3 regions of the Kitasatospora sp. NPDC089913 genome follow, and region 3 is predicted to be linked to each of the others. Evidence: riboswitches for the same ligand, from Rfam matches in the RefSeq annotation. Region 3 holds a riboswitch; each other region holds the start of a gene.

Region 1 (4,258 bases), on a different contig from region 3:
CCGCTCCGGCAGGCGCAGCCGGCCGCCCGCGGTGATCTCGTCCTGGAGCTGCCGGGAGGTCAGTCGTCGGGCGGGGAGCTGGGATCCGACGGCGGTGATGCCGATCCGCGCGGTGGCTGCTGGGTGCATGGTCCCATCGTGCTGCGGACCGGGCGGCGCCCGCCTGAGTACTCGTACTCAGGCGGGCGCCGCCGGGCTACTCGGACCGGTTCAGTCCCGCCCGGGCTCCTCGTCCTCGCGGCGGTCCGTGCCGTCGCGGTGGAGGAAGGCGGGCGGCACGGCGTCGACCGGTACCGGGACGGAGACCGCTGCCGCGGTCGCGGGAGCACCGGCCGCGGGGGCGGGGGCGGCGGAGCCGGGAGCAGCGGTTGCCGTCCCGCCGTCCGCGCCGACGGTGGACAGCAGTTGCCGGGCCAGCCCGAGCCCGGTGCCGCCCATCGCGAGCGCCTTGGCGAACAGCTCCCCCATCCCGTCGGCGCCGTTGAGCAGCACCATGTGCTCCACGTTGCCGAAGGACTCGGCCGCCGCCCGCACGATCTGCGGCCACTGCTCGGCCAACTCCTGGGCCACCACCGCCTCCTGGTTCTCGGCGAGGGCGGCTGCCCGGGCCTTGATGCCCTCGGCCCTGGCCAGGGCGACCGCCCGGGCGGAGGCGGCGTCGGCCAGGCCGCGCGCCTCGACCGAGGCCGCCTCCGCCCGCCCGGTGGCGGTGGTCGCCTCGGCCTGCGCCAGACCGCGCACCCGGGTGGCGTCGGCGTCCGCCTCGGCCGCGATCCGCACCCGTCCGGCCTCGGCCGCGGCCGCCAGCTCGGTCTCCTGGGCCTGCGCCTGGGCGGCGGAGATCCGGGCGTCACGGGCCGCCTCGGCGGTGGTGCGGGTGTCGTACGCGCGGGCGTCGGCGGGCTTGCGGACGTCGATCTGGAGCTGCTGCTCCTTGCGCCGCGCCTCCAGTTCGGCGACCCGGGTCTCCTGGACCACCACCTCCTGCCGGGAGGCGGCGTCGGCGAGCGGTCCGGCCTGCCGGGCGCGGGCCGTCGCGGTGTCCATCTCGGCCTGGTAGGAGGCCTGTTGGATCTCGCTGTTGCGGGTCGCCTCGGCCTTGCGGGCGGCGGCCTCCTGCTCCGCCTCGGTGGCCACCCGGTCCGCCGCCGCCTGGGCGATCCTGGCGTCCCGCTGGACGGCGGCGGCGTGCGGGATGGCGAGGTTCTTGATGTAACCGGTCGGGTCGATGATCTCCTGGATCTGCAGGGTGTCGATGATCAGGCCGAGCTTCTCCATCTCCAGTCCGGAGGCGGCCCTGGTCTCACCGGTGAGCCGTTCCCGGTCGCGGATCATGTCCTCGACGGTGAGTCCGCCGACGATCGACCGCAGGTGTCCGGCGAAGACGTTGTGGACGCGCTGGCTGATCAGTTTCTGCTGGTCGAGGAAGCGGCGGGCGGCGTTGGCGATGGAGACGTCGTCGTCGCCGACCTTGAAGATGACCACGCCCTTGACCCGGACCGGGATGCCCTGCGTGGTGACGCACTCGACGTTCAGTTCGGCCTCGTTGAGGTCCAGCGAGAGCCGCCGGACGCCCTGGAGGCCGGGGGTGACGAGGGTGCCCCGGCCGGTGACGATCCGGAAGCCCAGCCCGTCACCGACCCCCTCGGTGCGGTGGCGGGAACCGGAGATGATCAGTGCCTCGTTCGGCTCGGCCACCCGCCACATGAGCTTGAAGAGCGTGATCATGACCAGCACGGCCGCGGCGGCCGCCCCGGCGATGATGAATCCCATGGTTCAACTCCCCCTTCCGGCGCAGGAGATGCGCCGAAACGGATTGTCCGCCGGGGCTCGGTGCGGGGAAAGGGAAGTGACATGACGCACCGTCACAAGGTCGTCACGGGACGGTCCGTGGATCGTCACGGGCGGCCGGCGGACCGGCAGGGACGGTCACCGGTCGGCCGGTCCGCCGGACGTCAGGGCCCGATCGGCGCCACATAGACCGTCCGCGGCGGCTGGTACTCGATCACCACCACCGGCGTCCCCACCACCAGCCGGTCCCCGGGAACGGCCAGGTAGGCGAGGAACGCCTCGGCGCCCCGCCGCTCCGGCACGTGCACCATCACCTCGCCGACCAGCCCCGCACCCACCGCTCCGGTGACCCGCCCCGTGCTCCCGATCACGCCGGCCTCCCTCGACTCGTCGGCTCCTGGGGCGTCTCTCCGGACCCGCGCCTGCGGGGCGGGGGTCCGAGGACACGCCCTGGGCCAGTCTGCCCGCCGGAAGGCCTCCGCGCCCCACCCTTCACCCGCCGGACCTCGCCGTTCTCCCGCGCCGACCCCCCTCTGGACCTCCGGCGGTCGGCTCGCTACGGTGTTGGACGTCATGCGCGGGCAACACCGCCTGCGGACGCGGGAGCTCGGAGCACCGGGCTGAGAGGGCGCTGAACGGGACGTCGGACGACGGACCGGAGGCTGCGTCGACCGCAGGAACCTGACCGGGTAATGCCGGCGTAGGGAGTTGAAGGTCCGTTGACCACCTTTGAGGCACAGCCGCAGTCTGCCCAGTCGCCGTCCGCGCACGGCGCCGCCGTGACCAGCGCCGGCACCGGCTACCCCACCCCCGCCTGGCGCAAGGCCTACCGCGAGGGGTCCCGCCCCGACCTGCGCGTGCCGTACCGCGAGGTCGTGCTGACCAACGAGAAGACCGTCCCGCTGTACGACACCTCCGGACCGTACACCGACCCGGCCTACGAGCCCGACGTCCGGCGCGGGCTGCCGGCGCTGCGGGACGCCTGGATCCGCCAGCGCGGCGACGTCGAGGAGTACGACGGCCGCGAGGCGCGCCCCGAGGACGACGGGATCAAGCACACCTCGCCGCGCGGCGGGAACCTCCGCAACCTCGACGCGGTGTTCCCCGGCCGCCCGCGCCGGCCGCTGCGCGGGCGCGGCGACGTCGCGGTGACCCAGCTCGGCTACGCCAAGCGCGGCATCGTGACCCCCGAGATGGAGTTCGTCGCCCTGCGCGAGGGCCTGGCGCCCGAGTACGTGCGGGACGAGGTGGCCCGCGGCCGCGCCGTCATCCCGGTCAACGTGAACCACCCCGAGGTCGAGCCGGCGATCATCGGCACCAACTTCCTGGTGAAGATCAACGCCAACATCGGCAACTCGGCGGTCACCTCCTCGATCGAGGAGGAGGTGGAGAAGATGACCTGGGCCACCCGCTGGGGCGCCGACACCGTCATGGACCTCTCCACCGGCCGCAACATCCACACCACCCGCGAGTGGATCCTGCGCAACTCCCCCGTGCCGATCGGCACCGTGCCGCTCTACCAGGCGCTGGAGAAGGTCGACGGCCGGGCCGAGGACCTCAGCTGGGAGGTCTACCGGGACACGATCGTCGAGCAGTGCGAGCAGGGCGTCGACTACATGACCGTGCACGCGGGCGTGCTGCTGCGCTACGTGCCGATGACCGCCCGCCGCAAGACCGGCATCGTCTCCCGCGGTGGTTCGATCATGGCGGCCTGGTGCCTGGCGCACCACCGGGAGAACTTCCTCTACACGAACTTCGAGGAGCTCTGCGACATCCTGGCGCGTTACGACGTCACCTTCTCGCTGGGTGACGGCCTGCGCCCGGGCTCGATCGCGGACGCCAACGACGAGGCGCAGTTCGCCGAGCTGCAGACCCTGGGCGAGCTGGGCCGGATCGCCCGTGCCAAGGACGTCCAGGTGATGATCGAGGGCCCGGGCCACGTCCCGATGCACAAGATCAAGGAGAACATGGATCTCCAGAAGGAGATCTGCGACGAGGCCCCGTTCTACACCCTGGGCCCGCTCACCACCGATGTCGCGCCCGGCTACGACCACATCACCTCGGGCATCGGCGCCGCGATGATCGCCTGGTGGGGCACCGCGATGCTCTGCTACGTCACGCCCAAGGAGCACCTGGGCCTGCCCAACCGGGACGACGTGAAGACCGGTGTCATCACCTACAAGATCGCCGCCCACGCCGCGGACCTGGCCAAGGGCCACCCCGGTGCCCAGGACTGGGACGACGCGCTCTCCGACGCGCGCTTCGAGTTCCGCTGGGAGGACCAGTTCAACCTGGCCCTCGACCCGGAGACGGCCCGCGAGTTCCACGACGAGACCCTCCCCGCGGAGCCCGCCAAGACCGCCCACTTCTGTTCCATGTGCGGTCCGAAGTTCTGCTCGATGAAGATCTCCCAGAAGATCCGCGAGGAGCACGGGGACGGTTCGAGCGCCGTCGAGTCCGGTTACGG
Region 2 (4,258 bases), on a different contig from region 3:
GCTCGGGCAGCTCTCCAGGCGGAGGTCAGCCTAACGGGTCCGGTGGGGTTCGGTGCACCGGGTTTCCGGGGTGGGGCGGGGGTCAGTCGCCGACGCGGGTGCCGAGGGTGACCTTGGTGGTGGCCGTCTGGCCGTTGCGGGTGTACTCGACGTCGACGGTCTCGCCCGGCTTGTGCGTCCAGATCTTGCTGACCAGGGCGGGGCCGTTCTCGATCGGGCTGCCGCCGAGCTTGGTGATCACGTCGCCCGGCTTGAGGCCGGCCTGGTCGGCGGCGCCGCCGGGGGTGACGGCCGGCTGGCCCTGGATGTCGCGGGTCTGGATCTGCGCGCCGTCGCCCTTGTAGTCGTCGTTGCGCAGCACGTCGAGCTTGGCGTAGACCGGCTTGCCGGTCTTGATCAGGGTGTCCGCGACCCACTTGGCCTGGTTGACCGGGATCGCGAAGCCCAGGCCGATGGAGCCGGCCCGGCCGTTGCTGGAGGCGTTGGACTGGATCGCGGAGTTGATGCCGATCACCGCGCCCGAGGAGTCCAGCAGCGGACCACCGGAGTTGCCGGGGTTGATCGAGGCGTCGGTCTGCAGCGCGTTCATGTACGAGGCCTGCGCACCGGTCTCGTCGCCGGAGGCGACCGGGCGGTCCTTGGCGCTGATGATGCCGGTGGTGACGGTGGACTCCAGGCCGTACGGGGCACCGATGGCGATGGTGGAGTCGCCGACGTTGACCTTGTCGGAGTCGGCCAGCGGAAGCGGCGTCAGCTTCCCCTTCGGCGGGGTGTCGAGCTTGATCACCGCGACGTCGTAGCCCTCGGCGCGGCCGAGCACCGAGGCGCCGTAGGAGCTGCCGTCGGCGAACTTGACGGTCAGTTTGCCGCCGCTGGTGGAGGCGGGCGCCACCACGTGGTTGTTGGTGAGGATGTGGCCCTCGGTGTCGAAGACGAAGCCGGTGCCGGTACCGGACTCGCCGTTGCCCTGGGCCTTGATGGTGACGACGCTGGGCAGCGCCTTCTGCGCGATTCCGGCCACCGAGCCCGGGGCGGGCTCGTTCTTCTGGGTGTTGTTGGCCTGGACCGTGGTGGAGCTGCGGTCGGCCTTGGCACTGACGGAGGTGTCGTCGCGGTCGGCGACGGCCACTCCGACCGCGCCGCCGGCCACACCGGCCACCAGGGCCACCGCCGCGACCAGGGCGATCAGACCGCCGCGCTTCTTGCGCGGGCCGCCGGGACCGGGGGCGCCGAGGTACTCGCCCGGGTAGCCGAGCGGGCCGCCCGGACCGCCGGGGGCCCCGGGCGCGCCGGGGGCGATGTCGTGGGAGCCCCAGCCGCCGAGCGGCTGGCCTGCGCCGAACGGGTGGTGGTGCTGCCCGGTCGCACCCGGGGCCGGCGGGGCGGCGGGCGTCCCGTACGGGTCGTGCTGGGCCGCGGCGGGCGCCGCGTAGGGGTCGTGCGGGGCCGACGGCGCGCCGTACGGGTCGTGCGCGGCGAGGGCCGGGGGCACCGGGGTGCCGGGGGCCGGGGTGGCGTACGGGTTGCCGCCCTGCGGGGCGGCCGGGGCGGCGGGCGCCGCCGGAGCCGGGGCAGGCGGCAGGACCGGCGGCGGGGCGTCCAGGTAGCCGGGCTCGGCGGCCGGGGGTGCGGCGGGCGCGGCGGGCGCCGGCACCGGCGGGGCCGCCGGCTCGGGGGCCGTCAGCTTGCCGAACGCCACGGTGGGGGTGAACCCGCCGGAACCCCCCTCGACGGCCGGAGCCGACGGCTCCGCCGCGGGGGACGGGCCGGCCGCACTCTGCTGCGCCGGACCGTCAGCAGGGGAACCCACCACCCCCTGGCCGCCGGAGGGCTGCTCCCCCTGCGGCCCGGTGGACCCAACCTCGCGCTCGGTGCTCACGGACGACCTCCATCGCTGACAGGACCAACAACCATAGTTTTTCGCACACTCGATTCGATTGCCGTAAGGAGCCTTCTGAAGAACTCATAAGAATCCTTAGCCCGACCAGACGGACGCCCCGGACGCCGCCCGCCCGGCCCCCTGGCCTTGGCGTTCTTCCCCGTGCCCGCTAGCCTGTCGCTCCGAACTGACACGCGGGAGCTTGGACCCACCAGGCTGAGAGTGCGCCGGTCGACCGTACGCCACGGGATCCGTGGACGGACCGTCGAGGGGGCGCAGACCGCCGGAACCTGTCCGGGTAATGCCGGCGTAGGGAGATATCGGCCGTGCCGCCTGCCTCGACGTCCTCGACGTCCTCCTCGTCCTCGTCCTCGGCGACCGCCGTCCTGGAGCCCCAGACCCGGGTCGAGGCGCCGCTGGTGCTCGACACCGAGCCGCCCCGCACCCTCCGCTTCCGCGACCACTTCGCGCTCTGGATGAACCTCGGCGTCTCGCTGATCGGCTTCACCACCGCCGCGACCGTGCTCGGCGCCAAGGGCAGCGAGCTGTCGCTGGCCGCCGCCGTGACCGCGATCGTGGCCGGCACCGCGGTCGGCACGGCGATGCTCGGTGTCGCCGCGCTGATCGGCGCCCGCACCGGCGCGCCCGCCATGGCGACCCTGCGCGGACTGTTCGGCACCCGGCTGTCCTACGTGCCGACGGTGCTCAACATCGTCCAGTGCATCGGCTGGGGCGTGTACGAGCTGCTGACGATCGCGCTCGGCGCGCAGACCGTCGTCGGCACCGAGGGCTACCGCTGGCTCTTCGTCGTCCTGGCCGGCGCGATCACCACCGCGCTGACCATCTGGCCGCTCGGCGCGATCGCCGTGCTGCGCCGCTTCGTCGCCGTCGCGGTGGCGGTGGCGATGGTGTACTTCACCGTCCAGCTCGGCCGGAACGGCGTCGCCGACCCGGGCGCGGGCAACTGGCACGGCTTCCTGCGGGCGACGGACGCGATGATCGCGGTGTCCATCTCCTTCGTCCCGCTCGCCGCCGACTACACCCGGCACTCGCGCACCCCGCGCTCGGCGTTCTGGGGCAGCTTCTCCGGCTACACGGTGGCGCAGGTCTGGTGCTACGTGCTCGGCCTGATGGCGCTGCTCCAGGCGGACGGCGACCCCGACCGGATCTTCGACTCCTTCCTGGGCGTCTGGGCGGGCTGGCTGTTCCTGCTGGTGCTGGTGCTGCGCGAGACCGACCAGTCCTTCGCGAACGTCTACTCGACCGCGATGTCGATCCACAACCTGCTGCCGAAGGTCGACCGCCGGGTGCTCACCGGCGGCACCGGCGCGCTGATCACCGTGCTCGCGCTGCAGATCACCGCGTTCACCGACTCGTACTACGCCTTCCTGGGGCTGATCGGCTCGGTCTTCGTGCCGATGTTCGCGGTGCTGGCGGTCGACTACTTCCTCGGCGCCGGGCGGCGCGGCTGGGACCTCTCGGACGGGGCGCCGTCCCGCTGGCTGATGCTGCTGCCGTGGGCGCTGGGCTTCGCGGTCTACCAGCTGATCGCGCCGACCGCGGTGGCCGGCTGGTGGACGGACTTCTGGACGTCCGCGCAGGAGCTGCTGCACTTCACCCCGCAGGAGTGGACCTCGGCCTCGCTGTTCGGCTTCCTGGTGCCCGCCCTGGCGACCTGGGCGCTGACCCCGTTCACCCGCGGCCGGGCCGTCACCGACGCGCGCTGACCGGGCGGCCCGGGGCGGCCCCCGGAACGCCCCGGGCGGCCGTCCGCCGGAATGTCCGTCGAATGCCGAATGCCCGGGGAATTCCGGCGGAACTCCCGCGGAACGTCCACGGAACACCGGTCCGACGCCGCTCGGAACGCCTGCGGAGCACCGCCGGGAGCCGGGCGGAACGCCACGGGAGCAACCGCCGGAACGCCACGGGAGCGCCCGTCGGAACGCCCCCCGCCGCGCGACGGAGTGACGAAGTCGGCCCCCCGGGTTGGGGCCGACGTCGCCTCCGTGTCACTTCCGCCGCCTATCGTGGGGGGTGTGACCAGCCCTGATGTCTCACCCGTGACGGCCCGCACCGACCGGAGCGTCCAGGTGATCGCCCACCGCGGTTCCTCGCACGCCCTGCCCGAACACACCCTCGCCGCCTACCGCAGGGCGCTCTCCGAGGGGGCCGACGCGCTGGAGTGCGACGTCCGGGTGACCGCCGACGGACAGCTGGTCTGCGTGCACGACCGGCGGATCGGCCGGGTCTCGGACGGCCGGGGCACGGTCTCCGCGATGACCCTGGCCGAGCTGGAGTCGCACGACTTCGGCGCCTGGAAGACCGGCAGGCCGAGCGAGGACCCGGAGCTGCGCGGCGTGCTGCGGCTGGAGAGCCTGC
Region 3 (4,258 bases):
CGTCAGAACGCCGGGCGCTCGCGGGTGTCGAGGTCGGCGCGGCCGGCCATCGCGGAGGAGGCCTCGGCGTGGAAGCGGCGCGGGATCCGGCCGGCCCGGTACGCGAGCCGGCCGGCCTCGGCGGCGTGCCGCATCGCGTCGGCCATCAGCACCGGGTCCTGGGCCCGGGTGACCGCGGAGGCCAGCATCACCGCGGCGCAGCCCAGTTCCATCGCCAGCGCGACGTCCGAGGCGGTGCCGGCGCCGGCGTCCAGGATCACCGGGACCCCGGCGTCCTCGACGATCAGCTGGAAGTTGTGCGGGTTGCGGATGCCCAGGCCGGAGCCGATCGGCGAGCCCAGCGGCATGATCGCCGCACAGCCCACGTCCTCCAGCTTGCGGGCCAGCACCGGGTCGTCGTTGGTGTACGGCAGCACCGTGAAGCCGTCGTCGACCAGGGTCTCGGCGGCGTCCAGCAGTTCGATCGGGTCCGGCAGCAGGGTCCGCTCGTCGGCGATCACCTCGAGCTTCACCCAGTCGGTGCCGAGCGCCTCGCGGGCCAGCCGGGCGGTCAGCACGGCCTCGCCGGCGGTGAAGCAGCCCGCGGTGTTGGGCAGCACGCGGATGCCGTTGCGGGTCAGGACGTCGAGCACCGAGCCCTGGGTGGTGGCGTCGACCCGGCGCATCGCCACCGTGGTCAGCTGGGTGCCGGACACCTGGAGGGCCTGCTCCAGGACCTCCAGGCTGGGGGCGCCGCCGGTGCCCATGATCAGCCGGGAGGAGAAGGACGTCCCGGCGATGGTGAGAAGGTCGTCGGCCATCGGTCAGCCTCCCTGGACGGCGGTGAGGATCTCGATCCGGTCACCCGCGGACAGTGCGGTGAGCGGCCACCGGGTGCGCGGCACCACGGTCTCGTTGAGGGCGGCGGCGACCCCGGAGTGGGCCTCGCTGAGGGTGGCGACCACCTCGGCCAGGGTGGTCGAGGCGGGGACCTCGCGCTGCTCGCCGTTGACGCTCAGCCGGACGTTCGGGGTGGTGTCGCTGGTGCGGGGGCTCATGCCGGGACCTTCGTGAATCGGTGGGGGGAGAACGGGCGGGCGAGTTCCGGCAGGTCGCCGGTGGCCAGGTACTCGGCGAGGAGGTCGCCGGTGACGGGCGTCAGCAGCACGCCGTTGCGGTAGTGGCCGGTGGCGGCGACCAGGCCGGGCAGGGCGGTCGGGCCGAGCAGCGGTGCGTTGTCCGGCGAGCCGGGCCGCAGTCCGGCGCCGGTCTCGACCAGCGGCAGCTCGGTGATGCCGGGCACCAGCTCGTGCGCGTCGCGCAGCAGCTCGTAGACGCCGCCGGCGGTGACCGTGGTGTCGTGGCCCTGCTCCTCGGTGGTCGCGCCGATCACCAGCTCTCCGTCGGCGCGCGGCACCAGGTAGATGTGGCCGCCGCGCACGACGGCGCGGACGTTGCGGGACAGGAACGGCCGGTAGGCCGCCGGTACCCGCAGCCGCAGCACCTGGCCCTTGACCGGGCGGATCGCGGGCAGCACGCCGGGGGGCAGTCCGGCCAGCAGGTGGCTGCGCGAGCCGGCCGCGAGCACGGTCCGCCCGGCGGTGAGGGCCGTGCCGTCGGTGAGCCGGACGCCGGTCGCCCGGTCGCCCTCGACCAGCAGCCCGGCGGCCTCGGCGCGGCGCAGCACCACGCCGGCCCGCTCGCAGGCCCGGACCAGGGCGGCGGCCAGCCGGCGGCCGTCCACCTGGTGGTCGTCCGTGACGTGCAGTCCGCCGCGCACGCCGGGGGCGAGCATCGGCTCCAGCCGGCGGGCCTCGCGGCCGGTGAGCCACTGCGAGTCCAGGCCGAGCCGCCGGTGGAAGGCGTGCAGTTCGCGCAGTTCCTCGCGGTCGTCGGAGTCCAGCGCGACGGCGAGGGTGCCGCACTGCCGGTAGCCGGTGTCCAGGCCGCCGCTCGCCTCGGTGAGTTCGGCGGCGAAGGCCGCCCAGCGCTCGTTGGAGGCCATGCCGAGGCGGAGCAGGGGCTCCTCGCCGTACTGGAGTTCGGTGACCGGGGCGAGCATGCCGGCCGCGACCCGGGCGGCGCCGCCGCCGGGGGCCGGGTCGAGCACGGTGACCCCGAGGCCCCGCCGGGCCGCCTGCCAGGCGACCACGAGCCCGATGATCCCGCCGCCGACCACCAGCACCTCGGCGCGGTCGCCCGATGCCAAGCGTGTCAAAGTCGCTGCTCTCCCTTCGCCGGTATGACCCGGATCAGGTTCGGACGGTCGCGGGCCGTGCCAGCCCGCCTCTCAGCCCGGTCCGCCGGGCTCCCGTGATGGTGCCCCCACCTTAACTCCGGGGGGTCGGAGGGCTGAAGGTGCCCGTGACGGGCCCGGACCGGGAGGCGGTCCTGGGTCGGAGGGCCTACGACCGGGCTCAGTACAGTGACGGACGTGGCTGAGCTGAGCGGTACGGGACGGACGGATCGGGTGGTCGTGGTCGGCGCGGGCCTGGCCGGGGCGCAGTGCGCCGCGGTGCTGCGGCGGGACGGCTGGCAGGGCTGGATCACCCTGGTCGGCGAGGAGCCGCACGCTCCCTACGACCGGCCGCCGCTCTCCAAGGACGTCCTGCTCGGAAAGACCGACAGCACCGCCCTCGACCTCGACTTCGGGCAGCTCGAGGTCGAACTCCTCACCGGCCGCCGCGCCACCGGACTCACCCCCGACGGCGGACCCGGCACCGCCGGCACCCTGCACACCGACGCCGGGGACGTCCGGTACGACGCGCTGCTGATCGCCACCGGCTCCGAACCGCGGGTCCTGCCCGGAGCCGAGCGGGCCCACCTGCTGCACACCCTGGACGACGCGCTGGCGCTGCGCGCCCTGCTCCGTCCCGGCCTGCGCCTGGTGCTGGTCGGGGCGGGCTGGATCGGTGCCGAGGTGGCCACCGCCGCCCGGGCGGCGGGCTGCGAGGTGACCGTGGTCGAGGCCGGGCCGGCGCCCGTCCCCGGCGCCCTGCCCACCGAGGTCGGCCGGGCGATGGCCGGCTGGTACGCCGAGGCCGGGACGGTGCTGCGCTGCGGCACCGGCGTGGCCGCCGTCGAACCGGGCGCGGTACTGCTCGCCGACGGCTCGCGGCTGCCCGCGGACGAGGTCGTGGTCGGCATCGGCGCCCGCCCGGCCACCGGCTGGCTGGCCGGCACCGGCGTCGCGCTGGACGCGGCCGGCGCCGTCCTGGTGGACGAGCGGCTGCGCACCACCGTGCCCGGCGTGCTCGCGGCCGGCGACTGCGTCGGCTACCCCTCGGCGCGCTCCGGCACCCGGCTGACCGTCCAGCACTGGGACCACGCGCTGCAGTCCGGCGAGGCCGCCGCCGCCACCCTGCTCGGTACGGACGCCCCGCCGTACGACCCGGTGCAGTACTTCTGGTCGGAGCAGTTCGGACGGATGGTGCAGTACGCCGGGCGGCACGGCGCGGACGACGAACTGCTGTGGCGCGGCTCGCCGGACGACGCCGGCTGGACGGTGCTGTGGCTGCGCGACGGCGTGCTGCGGGCGCTGCTCGCGGTGGACCGGCCGCGCGACCTGACCCAGGGCCGCCGGCTGGTCGAGCGCGGCGCCGTCCTGGACCCGGCCCGGGCGGCCGACCCGGCCGTTCCGCTGAAGTCGGCCGTCGCCGGGTAGCCGCCGGGGAGGCCGATTGGTGCGCGGGGGGCCACGGAGGTGGCAGTCTGGTGGGGTGAGTGAGATCGAAGCCAAGATTGAATCCCTGGTCCCCGCGTGGCTCTACCTGCCCGACATCTCCGAGCGGTGGGGCCTGGTGATCACCGAGGTCCGCAGCATGGTCAAGAAGGGTGACCTGATCGCCGTCCGCCGCGGCCCCAACAAGTCGCTGCAGGTCCCGGCGGCGTTCATCGACGAGACCGGCCCGGTCAAGCACCTGATCGGCACGCTGACGGTGCTGCGCGACAGCGGCTTCAGCGACGACGAGATCCTGGTGTGGATGTTCACCGAGGACCCCTCGCTGCCCGGCACCCCGATGCAGGCGCTCTGCGAGAACCGGGCCACCGAGGTCAAGCGGCGGGCCCAGGCGATGGCGTGGTGACCGACCGGCGCGGCCGGCTCGCCGACGCCCGGCTGTACCTCTGCACCGACGCCCGGCGCGAGCAGGGCGACCTGGCCGGGTTCCTGGACGCCGCGCTGGCCGGCGGCGTGGACATCGTCCAGCTCCGGGACAAGGGCCTGGAGGCCAAGCAGGAGCTGGCCGCGCTCGAGGTCTTCGCGGACGCCTGCCGCCGG

What was found. Region 3 has a riboswitch for thiamine pyrophosphate ahead of thiO (glycine oxidase ThiO). Riboswitches for the same ligand answer to the same signal wherever they lie in the genome.
Region 1: it holds a riboswitch for thiamine pyrophosphate, as region 3 does, so the genes downstream of both, thiC (phosphomethylpyrimidine synthase ThiC) here and thiO (glycine oxidase ThiO) in region 3, are expected to answer to the same signal.
Region 2: it holds a riboswitch for thiamine pyrophosphate, as region 3 does, so the genes downstream of both, ACIPYS_RS31160 (purine-cytosine permease family protein) here and thiO (glycine oxidase ThiO) in region 3, are expected to answer to the same signal.

What each region holds. Positions count from the first base shown of each region.
Region 1 is NZ_JBIVGI010000015.1:57,848-62,105, forward strand. Features, by position in the region: gene ACIPYS_RS22815 (3-oxoacyl-ACP synthase III family protein) at 1-129, opposite strand, end outside; gene ACIPYS_RS22820 (SPFH domain-containing protein) at 211-1,773, opposite strand; gene ACIPYS_RS22825 (hypothetical protein) at 1,956-2,162, opposite strand; TPP riboswitch at 2,381-2,515, shown strand; gene thiC (phosphomethylpyrimidine synthase ThiC) at 2,571-4,258, shown strand, end outside.
Region 2 is NZ_JBIVGI010000026.1:93,278-97,535, reverse strand. Features, by position in the region: tRNA gene ACIPYS_RS31170 (tRNA-Ser) at 1-16, opposite strand, end outside; gene ACIPYS_RS31165 (S1C family serine protease) at 83-1,879, opposite strand; TPP riboswitch at 2,064-2,213, shown strand; gene ACIPYS_RS31160 (purine-cytosine permease family protein) at 2,206-3,606, shown strand; gene ACIPYS_RS31155 (glycerophosphodiester phosphodiesterase family protein) at 3,916-4,258, shown strand, end outside.
Region 3 is NZ_JBIVGI010000001.1:485,804-490,061, forward strand. Features, by position in the region: gene ACIPYS_RS02180 (thiazole synthase) at 3-800, opposite strand; gene thiS (sulfur carrier protein ThiS) at 804-1,037, opposite strand; gene thiO (glycine oxidase ThiO) at 1,034-2,197, opposite strand; TPP riboswitch at 2,192-2,304, opposite strand; gene ACIPYS_RS02195 (NAD(P)/FAD-dependent oxidoreductase) at 2,414-3,643, shown strand; gene ACIPYS_RS02200 (Rv2175c family DNA-binding protein) at 3,699-4,064, shown strand; gene thiE (thiamine phosphate synthase) at 4,061-4,258, shown strand, end outside.